DNA from 4 places in the Metabacillus sediminilitoris genome. Region 4 is predicted to be linked to each of the others. Evidence: riboswitches for the same ligand, from Rfam matches in the RefSeq annotation. Region 4 holds a riboswitch; each other region holds the start of a gene.

Region 1 (3,460 bases), 2.2 Mb from region 4:
CCATTTCCTATATTCCCTCCCAATACCACATTCAATATCTACCTTTCTCATTCAGAATGAAACACTGTATATAGTATTTCATTAAAAACCACTTAAAAATTTTCGCAATTAACCTTACTATAGGTAAAAAAATCCGATAATTGTATTACCAGGACTTTTCCACTATGTAAAGTTTAATGCGAGGCGTTCATTATGAAAACGATTGATGTTGTAATTAAAGAATACCGGTAACAAATGATAAAAATCACAAAAGAAAACGGGCTACACTTCATCGAACAATAATGGCAAGTCAACACCTGGATCACTTGCTAAATATAAAAATGAATGAAGAAAATTCATTCCTACAAGATAAAGAGCCTGAAAAAAGCCATATCGTATGATCATGTACATCAATTATTCATTATTGATGTATTTTTTTAGCCGTTGATCAGACACCCCCCCTCTTATATGAATAGCTTTTTAAAATGTTTGGCTTGTAATCTAACTCCATTTCTCCATATTATTAATTAGTGGCACTTTTATGCCAAATCGGAATCTAATTAGGATGTGATCGATATGACAGCAAAAATTATATGGTTAAGTAAAGGGACGCCAAAAACACTCTCCTATAACGGAACAGAGTACCGTTCTGGAATTTCAAAAAAACAAGTTGATAAACTAGAGGTTTTATCTCATCGTGTTGATGGTGATGATGTTGAAAATCATGAGTTTCATGGCGGAAGCGAAAGAGTTATATGTGTTTATCCATATGAACACTATGCACATTGGGAAAAGCTTTATGGAAGAAGTCTACCAAATGCTGCATTTGGCGAGAATCTTACACCAACCGCAATGGAAGAAAAAGATGTCTGTATTGGCGATGTGTTTCAAATTGGTACAGCAATTTTACAAGTATCACAAGGCAGGTTTCCATGTTCAACGATTAATAAACATGCAAACATTAACACACTATTAAGTAAAATTGTTGAAGTGGGTTATACTGGATATTTCTTTCGCGTATTACAGGAAGGCACAATTACTTCAGATTCTGCAATAACATTACTTAAAAAGCATCCTAAAGAAATTTCGATTGCAGCCATTCATCATACATACTTTTTTAATAAAAAGGATCTTTCCCAAATAGAATCCATTCTCTCGATCGATGAACTTGCTTTAGAATGGAAAGAAAGAATGTTAAAGCTTTATAATCAGGCAAAACAATGATAGATTCTTAGCTATAAAGTCAAAACTCTTATTTCTCTTACGTTTTCAATTCTCTCTAGTTCAAAAAGATCAAAAATAAAAATTTTAAAAATATTTCATTGACTAGCAGAGTAATTATGTTATAGTTAGTACTGATTTTAACTTAATACCATTTTCTACTAGGGGAGTCCATTAGCTTGGACTGAGAGAAGAACGCGCTTGAAGTTCTTTGACCCTTTGAACCTGATCTGGATGATACCAGCGTAGGGAAGTAGTAACAGTTGTTAAAAGGACATTTCTTCGTTCCTTTTTACAGTTATTACCTACTCCAAACGGGTTCTGAATATCAGAATCCGTTTTTATTTTGCCTTTCGCTGTTTCTGAAAGAATTCATGTTCATTCACTTATGAGGAGGAGTATCATGAAAATTAATATCAAACAGCCATTTCCAGGAAGTAAAAAGGTTTATGTTCAAGGAAGTACCCCTGATGTTAAAGTACCAGTAAGGCAAATTTCTCAAAGTCCAACAAAAAATACATATGGTGAGGAAACAAATCCACCTATAAGAGTATACGATACAAGCGGGCCTTATACTGATGTAACCGCTGAAATTGATATTCGAAAAGGGCTGCCAAGAATAAGAGAGAAATGGATTTTAGCTCGAAACGATGTGGAACGATATGAAGGTCGTACTGTAAAGCCTGAAGATAATGGCTATAAATTGACGAAGAAGCAAACAAATTTAGAAGTATTTCCATCACAACATATAAAACCAATAGTGGCCAAAGAAGGAAAAAGCGTCACACAGCTTCACTATGCTCGTAAAGGAATCATCACTCCTGAGATGGAATTTATTGCGATTAGAGAGTCTATGGAACCTGAATTTGTTCGCCAAGAGGTAGCTGCAGGACGTGCCATTATCCCTGCTAATATCAATCATCCAGAAAGTGAACCAATGATTATCGGAAAGAATTTTCATGTAAAGATCAACGCAAATATCGGAAATTCCGCTGTTTCCTCATCGATTGAAGAAGAAGTGGAAAAGATGACATGGGCAACTCGCTGGGGTGCTGATAATATTATGGACTTATCGACTGGTAAGGACATACACACAACGAGAGAATGGATCATTCGTAACTCTCCTGTTCCTGTAGGGACGGTACCTATTTACCAGGCTTTAGAAAAAGTGAACGGTATTGCTGAAGATTTAACATGGGAAGTATATCGAGACACACTAATTGAACAAGCTGAACAAGGTGTTGATTATTTTACTATTCATGCTGGCGTGCTGCTTCGATATATACCACTTACAGCAAAACGTACAACAGGAATTGTATCACGAGGCGGTTCTATTTTAGCACAATGGTGCCTTGCTCATCATAAGGAGAACTTTCTCTACACACATTTCAATGAAATTTGTGAGATTTTAACGAAATATGATATTTCTATCTCACTTGGTGATGGGTTAAGACCTGGTTCTATTGCCGATGCCAATGATGAAGCACAATTTGCTGAACTAGAAACACTAGGTGAATTAACAGAAATTGCTTGGAAATATGATGTTCAAGTCATGATAGAAGGCCCTGGTCATGTACCGATGCATTTAATAAAGGAAAACGTCGATAAACAGCAGGAAATCTGTAAGGAAGCACCCTTTTATACATTAGGTCCATTAACAACAGATATTGCACCAGGCTATGATCATATAACATCTGCAATTGGTGCAGCGATGATCGGTTGGTTTGGCACAGCGATGCTTTGCTATGTTACACCTAAAGAACATCTTGGCTTACCAAATAAAGATGATGTACGCGAAGGTGTTATTGCGTATAAAATTGCTGCACATGCGGCTGACTTAGCAAAAGGACATCCAGGCGCACAAAATCGTGATGATGCCCTTTCAAAAGCAAGATTTGAATTCAGATGGCATGATCAATTCAATCTTTCCCTGGATCCAGAAAAAGCTCTTGAATATCATGATGAAACATTACCTGCTGAAGGAGCAAAAACAGCCCATTTCTGTTCAATGTGCGGGCCAAAATTCTGTTCAATGAGAATTTCTCAAGATATTCGACAAATGGCAACGAACGGCAATTTTTCCGAACAAGAAATGCTAGAAAATGGCTTAAAGGAAAAAGCAAAGGAATTTATTGACGGCGGATCTGTTATCTACAAATAAAGTCACATAACTTTGCTTTTATTTATCTTTCCCCCACCTTATTTACATACTTGGATTAAGGTGGGGATATTTCCTTCATTATAAAAATGATTTAAAAAA
Region 2 (3,460 bases), 2.2 Mb from region 4:
TGTGCCATTTTGACTGACATGTAACATATAATGAGTATAGGCTAGTGTTGTAGGTGAAGGCTTGGCAGCTTCAAGTTCGTTAAGAGAGATCCCAAAGCGATTTGCATATTGACGATGAAGTTCCATTTCTTCATTTATTGTGGCATCAAGAAGAGCAGCAAATTTCCCCATTGTCACAAGATCTTTAGCCTTTACTGCACCTATTGCAAATAGCTTTGCATAGTCAATTAAAAATAAATAATCTTGAATCATATAAAAACGAAATTTTTCTTTTTCTAACGTACCATCGCCGATCCCTTGTACGAACGGATGCACATGATTTTTTTGCCATAATGGGACAACCTTTTCAACTAAGCGCTGACTGAATTTCATGTTTTTCACTCCTTATTTGTTATAGACGTTTTGTATTGCACCAATTATAGATAAACATCAAAATGACTTTAGTATAAGAAACAAGCTGGCCGATCGATACTTGCTCATTTACTGCATGGGCATTTTGTAAGTTTCCCGGGCCATATATGGCTGTCGGAATTCCAGCCTCACCAAGCCATCCGCCATCTGTTACAGATGGTGAAACATCGATTATGACCTCTTCTTGAATGACTTCTCGATGTGCAGATGCTAATTGCTTTACCCCCAACTCGTTTGGATCAACTTCAAGTGACGGAAAAATTTCCCCGCGGTCAACAATCATTGACTTACCTCCCCATTCAAATATAGGGGGATTTTTTCGAAGCCATGGATCAGCATTTGCGACATGACGTATGTGTTCTTCTATTTCCTCAATAATTTGTTCATGTGTTTCATTCGGATAATAGTGGACGGTAATCCATAGTCGGCACTCATCTGCGATAAATGCCGCATGTCTCCCACCCTCAATGACTGCTGGATTAATCGTATTTGTTCCTGGCAGGAAGCCTTGATAACTTTTCGTTACAGCCCAGTGACGTTCAAGTTCCTGTAACCCATTTATGATCACCATCATTTTCTCAATGGCACTTGCTCCAAATAATTTCCCGCCTGCATGAATCATTTGCCTTCTTGTTGCATCATGAAAGGTTTGGTCACTTTTCACTGTAATCCATCCAGTGATCACGCCACCTTGACCTTGAATATGTAAATCACTTGTATCAACAACGACCGCAAAATCTGCTTTATACCCTCGTTTACAGCACTCGAGAGTCCCTGCTTCACCTACTTCTTCTCCGATAACAGATTGAAAAAGCAAGCTGCCTGGCAAGTCAATTCCTGCTTCATGTAAAAGCTGAATAGCAAATAAGGCCCCGGCTAAACCACCTTTCATATCAGCTGCACCTCTGCCGATAACCGCTCCATTTTTTACAATTGGAATAAAAGGATCAACATCCCAGTTTTCATCCTTACCTACTTCGGCAACATCAATATGTCCGTTAATGATTAAACTTTTATAGGCATGCTCTTCTTTTCCATTCAGAACACCGACAACATTCGGATCATTCGGGTACACATCCCACATATCAATAATGAAACCCTTTTCTTGTAAAAAATTCGCAATAAAGGTTTGAGCTTCCTTCGTATTGCGGGCTGGCGGGGCCGGTGTTTTAAATTCAATCAGCTTTTTAAGTAAATCAATCAACTCATCTTTGCGACTATCTATTTGCTCAACTAATTCTGATAATTCGATTGTCATCGAAACACCTCCTTGTATTTTTAAGTACAAAAAAACCACTTCTTTATCGAAAGAAGTGGTTTGAACGCTCAATATTTGTGCAAAACATTGTAAAAACATACAAATTGATTCTATGTTTTTAAACGTATATTCAAACACCTCTTCCCTACGCTAGTATTATCTAGATCAGGTAATAAGGGTCAAGACAAAGGTCTCTCTCAGCTTTAACAGCTCCCCTAGTGGTGAATAACTATTAAATTATGAATCTTTTAGCAAGTGATTACACTATTTTTATCACATTATCTTATTTTTGGCAATAAGTTATATTCATTTCGATTCCCTGCATTCAGTTATGATGATACACGCACATTATCTGGAAGTTGTTTTTTCGTATGAACAGATCGATCTTCAAATCTTTTAAATAATGAGCCAAAAATGGAGGCTAACATTTGTTGAAACAACATCCCTATAATAACAGGAAGTGCAACGGCAGCTGGAAAATATTGAACAACAATAACAGCGCCAGCACTTATATTCCTCATGCCGCCTGTAAATAGCATAACCGCTCTCGTTTCTCGATCTTGCTTTAACCATTTACTAATCATCCAGATTAATACATAACATACACATGCTAAAACAAACACAGTTATCGCAATTAAGAAAAGCTTACCATTAAAATCAACAACATACGGGGCAACAACTGCACCATTGATCATGACAACAGTAGCAAGGCCTAATTTTGAAAAAGGCGATAACATTTTTCCTGCTTTTACACTTTTGCCTTTTGATAAATGGTTTACTAGCATTCCTATTAACGATGGCAATACAACCATAAAAAGCAATCCATTCATAATTGAAAATGTGTCCATCTCAACATTCTGACCGACTAGAAGTGATAGAGTTTGCGGTACAAGGAATGGTGATAAAACTGTATCAATTAAAATAATCGATAAAGCGAGCGCCATGTTCCCTTTGTAAATTGACACCCAAATGACACTTGTGACACCAGTTGGAATTACAGCCCCTAACACTAACCCAGTCACTATTAAATGATCATCCATAAAAATGAGCTGTCCCGTTATCCATGCGATAACAGGCATAATAACATGCAAGAGAAGGAGAATAATGAATAAGGGAAGCGGACTTTTGGCAACTCCTTTAAATGATGAAAAATTAGAACCAAGACTCCCTGAAAACGTCATAAGTGCAAAAATCCAAGGAATTAAAAATGAGAGGCTTAATAGATGTTCTGAAAATATGATTCCTATTATCACGCTAGCTGGTGTAATAAACGGCATGAATTTTTCAAGCTGCCGATTTAATTTTTGAAGCATTATGCATTCTCCTAACTAATTATGAACAATGTGTAGATTTATTGTATCAAATTTGGATTGCATTAAGTGAGTTTTGAAATCACATTGTTTTATTCGATCAATTCCAACTATGATAAAAATATCCATCCTTAAGATAAAACCTGTGAATTTAAAAAGATACTCTACTTCATCTCTTTACGAGGAAACCAACGAAGACATGTCGTATGCTAATATCCCTTTTTATGCCCTTCGTTCCATATTGCTACAGCGATATGATGATGAGAAATTAACAATTTTTCACGTTATCAATTTAGTTATACTTCTCCTTATGAACTATTACCTTTACTAAATTTTAACATAGTTCATGCTCTTTTTTGAAAAAACAAATAAAAAAAAGCCTGTATAAGAAATACTTTTCTCTACAAGCACAGTTAATGAAAATTCTCTTTTATACTTTAAAGTTGCTACTTATTAAGCTATTACCCCTGATTTAATCTGG
Region 3 (3,460 bases), 2.6 Mb from region 4:
ATCGCTGGAAGTGCGTGTGGCAGTTCCAGCTTCCAAAACAATTGTTGACGACTGGCACCTGACATTTTCATGTAATGGATTAAATCAGAAGCTGTTTGTTTAAAGCCATCAAGTGCTGCAACAGTAACCGGAAAAAAGCAGACAAGTGTAATAACGATCATTTTCGGCAAAACACCGAAACCAAACCATATGACGAGAAGGGGTGCTAAAACAATTACCGGGACATTTTGTGATAGAATGAGCAATGGATAAACAGACTCTCTCACAAATGGAACCACATGTAGTAACACTGCCGTTAATAATCCTATACAAACTCCGATTGCAAAACCTGAAAATCCAAGCTTTGTTGTCGCGAGCAAGTGTCCCGAAAAGCTTTCCCAGCCTGTGATCATTTCTTTGATAATCTTAGATGGTGCTGGTAAAAGCCACTCAGGGACATTAGTCTTTTTAACAAGAATTTCCCAAAGAAAAAAGAAAAGAAGGAGAACAATAATCGGTCTCCATCCCTTCAAGTAGTTCGTTTTCATTAGCGGTATTTCTCCGTTAAATCATCCATTGCAATTCCAGTTGGCTGATATAAGATTTTCACTTGAGAGATTACATTTCGGCTTCCCATTTCGATCATGCGCTCATTCATTTTTGTAATAATAGTAAATAATTGAGGAAGCTCACCTTCCATTGTGGTTTCCAATGGATGTACCTCATATTTCACACCTGCTTCAGCAATGATTTTAATTGCTTCATCCACATATGGAATGACATCCTCACCATTTTTTGTTTTCGGGATAATTTGTATGCTGATTAATGCATTGGTCATTTTTAACTACTCCTTACTTTGGTAAATATTCGTTTGTAAATGCTTTCTCTGCATCTAGTTGTTTTTCTAATAATTTATTTTCGTACATCCAATTTGCATAGTTTTCCCAAACTTCCTGCTTTTGTTCCCCCCATCTCGGTGCATCATCTTGATAGCGAGAAGCTAACCATTCTTGACTTTTCTTTACTAATTCAGGATCTAAGTCTGGAGCAGCTTTGATTAAGATGTCCGCTGCCTGGTCTGGGTTTTCAATTGCATACTTATAACCTTTTGAAACAGCAGATAAAAATTTCTTTGCTTGTTCTGGATTTGTTTCAAGTTTCTCTTCATTCGTAGCTAGCACAGGTGTATAATAATCAAGATTTTCACTATAGTCAGTTAAATAAATCATATTAATTTTTTCACCGCGTAACTCAGCTTCAATACCTGTCCAACCATAATAAATCCATGCAAAATCAATATCGCGTTTTACTGCTGTAAAAAAGTCAGCATCTCCAATATTTACAATCGAAACATCTTCAACATTTGCATCTTCCTGATTCATCAATGATGAGATGACTGATTTCTCAACAGGTGCTCCCCATCCTCCATATGTTTTCCCTGCGAAATCCTTTGGAGATTTAATATTTTTTTCAGCTGGTGAAGCAAAACCTGATGTATTGTGTTGAATGACTGCTGCAATTGAAACAAGTGGTACTCCTTGCACACGAGCTTGAGTAATACTTTCTTGATAGCTTACACCATAGTCTGCTTTACCTGAAGCAACGAGCTGATCAGCGCCTGTTTCTCCTGGCATAATGATTTCAACATCTAAGCCTTCCTCTTTAAAATATCCTTTTTCTTGTGCAACATATAAACCTGTATGATTTGTATTTGCCGTCCAATCAAGCACAACTGTAATTTTCTCATTCTTCTTCGTATTCTGATCTTTTTTTGCTGTATCTTGTCCATTTGCACACCCTGCAAGGAGAAGACCAAGTGAACAAAGCAGCACGATCCATTTTTTCATGACATTTCCTCCTGTTGTCTATGTAATAACGTTTTTGAAAAAATAAAAAAACACCCGGAAAAAGAACCCGCGCGTACGCAACAAACATATTTAATCTATCATCGAATATGTTTCCTCCGCTGGTCTTAACCAGTTCAGGTTCAAAGGGTCAGCATCTTACAGATCCAATCTCAACCAGTCACACTGGTTCCCCTACAATTCTTAGCTATTTACTTTTTCTATAAGGTATTATAACAGATAGACAAGAATTTGCTATAGAAAAAAACTTAGGATGGAGAATGTTTCGAAGAATGAAATGAAAAATAAAATATCAAAAGTACGTCATGAACTTCCCGAGTCTATAACTTACTATATAAATAAAAAATAGAACGAAGCATTAGTGAGTAAGTATCAATACGATTGATTGTATGGTATGCTTAGATAAAAGCGAGGTGTTAATTTTGACTGCATATAAAGCTAAGAAAAGTAATCTTAAAGAACTTTTATCAAAAAGCAACACTGAGCTTGATGTTCTTGCGACTAATACGAATATTCCAATGGAACAACTTACAGCGTATCTTGATACTAAGGTCATGAGTTTGAATAATGCAATGAGTATATCAAAAGAATTAAACTGTACAATAGAAGATCTTTATGTATGGAAAGTTTCTGAGGAGTGATTAAGTTCACTCTTTTTTATTTTCCTTGAAACAGTGAGAAAATTCATTGTATTGTTACACCTCATATTTTCGACAAATTAAGATTGGAATAAAATCTTTCACTTACATAGATTGATTTTGATTTCTGACCTATCATTACCTCATAAATGATGAAGAAAAAGGGTGAAACAATTGAAACAATATATTTTCACTGTCAATGCTAACAAAGTGCAGCGTGAGCTTATTATTAATGCTAGAGGTATAACAGAGGCAGTCGAACAAGTCATGCATATTTTGAAATTTGATGGAGTGAAAGGTTCTATTCAAATGAAAAGTATTCAATTTAAAGGTATTAAATATTAGCTAACCTGTTCCATACATGCGTTTATATTCCTACTCTACTCAGTTAAGTAAGCCTTTCTTATCCTTCCCAACTTCTTAGCAAATACTGCTAATTAAACGTATCTATCACACCACTTTTTATAGTTGGTATCCTACTCACGAAAGACCTACTCAAAGAAAATGAGTTCCCAATTGTATTATGACGTTAACGAAAATAAAAACCTCCCTAATTCTTGGAATAGTCCAATAAAAAAGAAGGTTGTTTTTTAAATATCCATAGGTATTCTTTAACCGGTCAGTTAGTATGATATTTCAGGTTAAACTCTATTCCTTGAAACTGCATACTCCTATCCATTTCAAGAAGCTTTATGTTCCAAGCGTAATTTATCCGCAACCATCGCGATAAATTCTGAATTTGTTGGTTTCGCTTTTGTCATGCTTACCGTATATCCAAATAACGAAGAGATCGATTCGATATTTCCACGACTCCATGCTACTTCAATTGCATGGCGGATAGCACGTTCTACACGTGATGCTGTTGTATTGTATTTTTTTGCAATGTCAGGATATAACACTTTTGTAATGGATCCTAATAATTCGATATCATTATAAACCATTGAAATGGCTTCACGTAAGTACATATATCCTTTAATA
Region 4 (3,460 bases):
CTTTCGGGACGATATAACAATGGTCATAAAAGATCGTTTTTTCTAAACTTATTTCGCTGCTTTTAACAGAAAGACATTCTCCCTTTACAGGCTTCATTCCTGCATTTACACCTAATTGCTTGAAGAAATGTCCACTCCACACGCCATTCGCTATCACGACTTTGTTAACACTAAAATCAGCTCGTGGAGTTGATAACGTATAGCCATTCTTTGACGTTTTTTTAATAGCATGTACAGGTGAATTTTCTAAAATTGTTGCTCCTAGTAAACTAGCAGACTTTGAAAATGCTGCACAAACATGTAGTGGTGAGACATGACCATCCTCTTTTATGTATAATGCCCCTTTAATACTCGTTGAAAGGGTTGATTCATGTTCAAGCACCATCTCTTTTTCATGCCATTCTACTGACTTATAGTAGCTTGCTGCTTCTTTTAAAGAATCAGCTTCATCATCATTCATGGCGATTTTATACATCCCTTTATCAACAAGCCCAATATTGATCTGTGATCGTTCTGAAAGTTCATATTGTAAGCTATGATATAGCCGTTGACTTTCTTTCGCAAATTGATAAAAAGCGTCATTTTTTTCAAGCTCAGAATTCGCTCCAAGCATACCAGCTGCAGCACTTGTTGCCCCTGTGCCGATTTTATGACTTTCTAAGACTAGGACAGAAACACCTTCTTTTGCTAAGTGATAGGCAATTGATTGACCAATGATGCCACCGCCGATTATTCCTACCTCATATTGTTTGTTCATGGTATTCCTCCTTAGGCAAAACTCGCTTTTATATTCTGTATGGCACGAGCAGGATGCTCACTTCCAATAACATATGACATAACAGCAACTCCACTCACTTTTATGCCTTTTAACTTTGGAATGGTATCCGGAACGATCCCGCCAATCGCAATCACTGGAATTTGGATATGTTGACATATGTCAGCTAATTGCTTTACTCCGCGTGGCAATAAAGCTGCTTTTGACTCAGTTGCGAACACATGACCAAACAATACATAATCTGCTCCCGCTCTTTCACATTCCATCGCCTCTTCAAGAGAATGAACTGAGCGGCCAATCCTTAATGCAGGTTCAAATTCCCTCACTCTTTCGATTGGAAAGCTATGCCCTGGTAAGTGCACATTAGGAATTTGATTAAGTAATGCGACATCAAGTCGGTCATTGATTACAAGCTTACGTCTTGGCACACCGCCATCAATTAATATTGCGACAATTTTCAGAATTTCAGAAACAGGTTTTGATTTTTCACGAATGTGGATAAAGTCTGCTTGTTTGTGAATCATTAAAATACGGGCAGTCACATCTTCCACTGTCTGTTTTCCATCTGTAATTACATGAATTTCCACTTTTCTCACCTTGATTTAATGATTTTTTTAAAATAAGGCTGTTTTCTCATACTTTGTTGGTATTTACCAAGTAGTGCAGTGTGGTTGATTGCAGCGAGAGATGCACGATGACCGTGGGGCGGGCGGTGAGCCTCCTCGGCGTAAACGCCTGCATGAGTCTCACCTGTCCCGCTGCACCCGCAGGAGTCTCGTAATCTGCTCCAATCAACCTTAAATAGTTTTTTCGTTCTAAAAGCAACAATCTCTTAGAAGAAAGTCTAAACCAAAAACAAAAAACCACTTTCCAAAATAAGAAAGTGGTTTATACACATAGTTATAAATATGCCGTATCCACTTCCCTACGCTGGTATGAACCAGATCAGGTTATAAGGGTCTTAAAGAAGCACTTTAATCTCAGCCCATACTATAGGGCTCCCCTAGCGGTTAATCATTATTAAGTTTTTTGTCTAGCTCCTGCGCCGCAGCCCCGAAGCACAGGACGTGCAAGTGCAGTCAATGCGACAGGATGTCGCGTTATTGACTGCCTCGAGATCATAAGCCACTCATGAATTGAAGGCAAAGAACGCCTTCTATTCATGCGCGTCTTATTTGCCTGAGGCTGAACAAGGCGCATCCGCTTTTCTCATATCTCTATCATACCAAATGATTAATAACTTTCAAGAGTAAAAGTTGTTATCTAAGCTCAAGCTCACGTTTTAACTCCTTCACATACTCTCTTGATCCTGTCACAATGAGACGATCCCCAACTTTCAGATCAGTATCTCCATGCGGGACTATGGAATCCTTTCCACGGAAGATTCGCACAAAAATAATATCGCCTGTAAACGGGAAATTTCGAAGTAAAATGTTGTTATATTTCGCGTTGCTTAAGTTGATTTGATACAGCATTGATTCCTGATTTGTTAAGATCTTCATCACACCTGGAGCTTCAATGAGTGCTCGAAGCATCGTTTTTGTAGAAAGTAATGTAGAAAACACATCAATACCGTGCTCTTTCAGTTTCATATCTAATTCTGGGGAAGCAACGCTTGCAATGATTCGATTCACTTCCTCTTCTTTTGCAAACAAAGCAATATCAGCATTTCTTTGTTCATCACCTGTTGCCACAACGATGAGGTCCACATCAAATGCATGTTGTTCTTTTAATGTTTCCACTTCAAAATCAGTGATTTCTTTTATTTCAAACATAGATTCAGCGATTTGCTTATCGATTTTATCTTGCTGTGTATGAAAGACAATTGTTTCATATAATTCGGGGTTTAGCTCTCTAGTAACAGGTAAGGATGTTTGATTTGCTCCAATAAATGCAACCTTAATTTTCGCCTGTTCTGTTTTATGTTTTGGGAAGAGCTTTTTAAAGAAAATCGGCGTAAAAATACTTGTTATGACTGCAACTAAAATAAGAGCTCCCGAAATTTCAGGAGTAATAATCTCCATACGTTCACCAACCGTTGCGGCGGCAATCACTAATGAAAGTGTTGAAGTTAAGAGAAATCCTGATGCAAGTGTTGTTTTGAGATCATACCAGCGTTTCAAGAAGAATATTGGTATGATTTTAGAAATTAAAAGTGCAATCAATAGTAAAGGAATTAATAAAAAGATTTTCGGATCTTTAAACAATGCCCAAATATCTAAGTCTACTCCAACCATCACAAAGAAAATCGGGATTAAAAACCCATAACCGAACGAATCAAGCTTCTGTACCATTTCCTTATTTGGTGATAATAACGAGACAAGAACACCTGCTAAAAATGCTCCAAGAATATTCTCAGCACCGATTGTTTCAGAGATGGCTACCAAAACAATAATAAGCGTAAATACAGCACGAGTACCGATCTGAATTGTTCCCTTTGACATCGTTTCAATAAACGAGCGATGCTTAAACGATTTTCCTAAGAAATAAAGTAATACACCTGCAGCAAATAGAATTAATAACAGCCATGTATTACTATCTCCTCCACCGTAAATTGATGCAAATACTGCTAGCAAAATCATAGTGACCAAATCAGCAATGACAGCGACTAGTAAAATAATCTGGCCGATATTTGAATTCATGATGCCACCTTCTTTTAAAGTCGGCACCACTACCCCAAGAGAA

What was found. A riboswitch is a leader RNA that binds a small molecule or an ion and turns the genes downstream of it on or off. The one in region 4 is predicted to bind thiamine pyrophosphate.
Region 1: it holds a riboswitch for thiamine pyrophosphate, as region 4 does, so the genes downstream of both, thiC (phosphomethylpyrimidine synthase ThiC) here and GMB29_RS05030 (thiamine phosphate synthase) in region 4, are expected to answer to the same signal.
Region 2: it holds a riboswitch for thiamine pyrophosphate, as region 4 does, so the genes downstream of both, GMB29_RS15240 (acetylornithine deacetylase) here and GMB29_RS05030 (thiamine phosphate synthase) in region 4, are expected to answer to the same signal.
Region 3: it holds a riboswitch for thiamine pyrophosphate, as region 4 does, so the genes downstream of both, GMB29_RS19050 (ABC transporter substrate-binding protein) here and GMB29_RS05030 (thiamine phosphate synthase) in region 4, are expected to answer to the same signal.

The regions. Positions count from the first base shown of each region.
Region 1 is NZ_CP046266.1:3,188,029-3,191,488, forward strand. Features, by position in the region: gene GMB29_RS15095 (MOSC domain-containing protein) at 556-1,203, shown strand; TPP riboswitch at 1,354-1,469, shown strand; gene thiC (phosphomethylpyrimidine synthase ThiC) at 1,589-3,361, shown strand; gene GMB29_RS15105 (YmaF family protein) at 3,440-3,460, opposite strand, start outside.
Region 2 is NZ_CP046266.1:3,212,898-3,216,357, forward strand. Features, by position in the region: gene tenA (thiaminase II) at 1-372, opposite strand, end outside; gene GMB29_RS15240 (acetylornithine deacetylase) at 392-1,669, opposite strand; TPP riboswitch at 1,795-1,896, opposite strand; gene GMB29_RS15245 (bile acid:sodium symporter family protein) at 1,999-2,982, opposite strand; gene GMB29_RS15250 (2-hydroxyacid dehydrogenase) at 3,433-3,460, opposite strand, start outside.
Region 3 is NZ_CP046266.1:3,968,345-3,971,804, forward strand. Features, by position in the region: gene GMB29_RS19040 (ABC transporter permease) at 1-527, opposite strand, end outside; gene GMB29_RS19045 (thiamine-binding protein) at 527-817, opposite strand; gene GMB29_RS19050 (ABC transporter substrate-binding protein) at 831-1,826, opposite strand; TPP riboswitch at 1,921-2,030, opposite strand; gene GMB29_RS19055 (helix-turn-helix domain-containing protein) at 2,267-2,485, shown strand; gene GMB29_RS19060 (hypothetical protein) at 2,657-2,827, shown strand; gene spo0A (sporulation transcription factor Spo0A) at 3,163-3,460, opposite strand, start outside.
Region 4 is NZ_CP046266.1:987,338-990,797, reverse strand. Features, by position in the region: gene thiO (glycine oxidase ThiO) at 1-757, opposite strand, end outside; gene GMB29_RS05030 (thiamine phosphate synthase) at 769-1,362, opposite strand; TPP riboswitch at 1,681-1,790, opposite strand; gene GMB29_RS05025 (monovalent cation:proton antiporter family protein) at 2,035-3,460, opposite strand, start outside.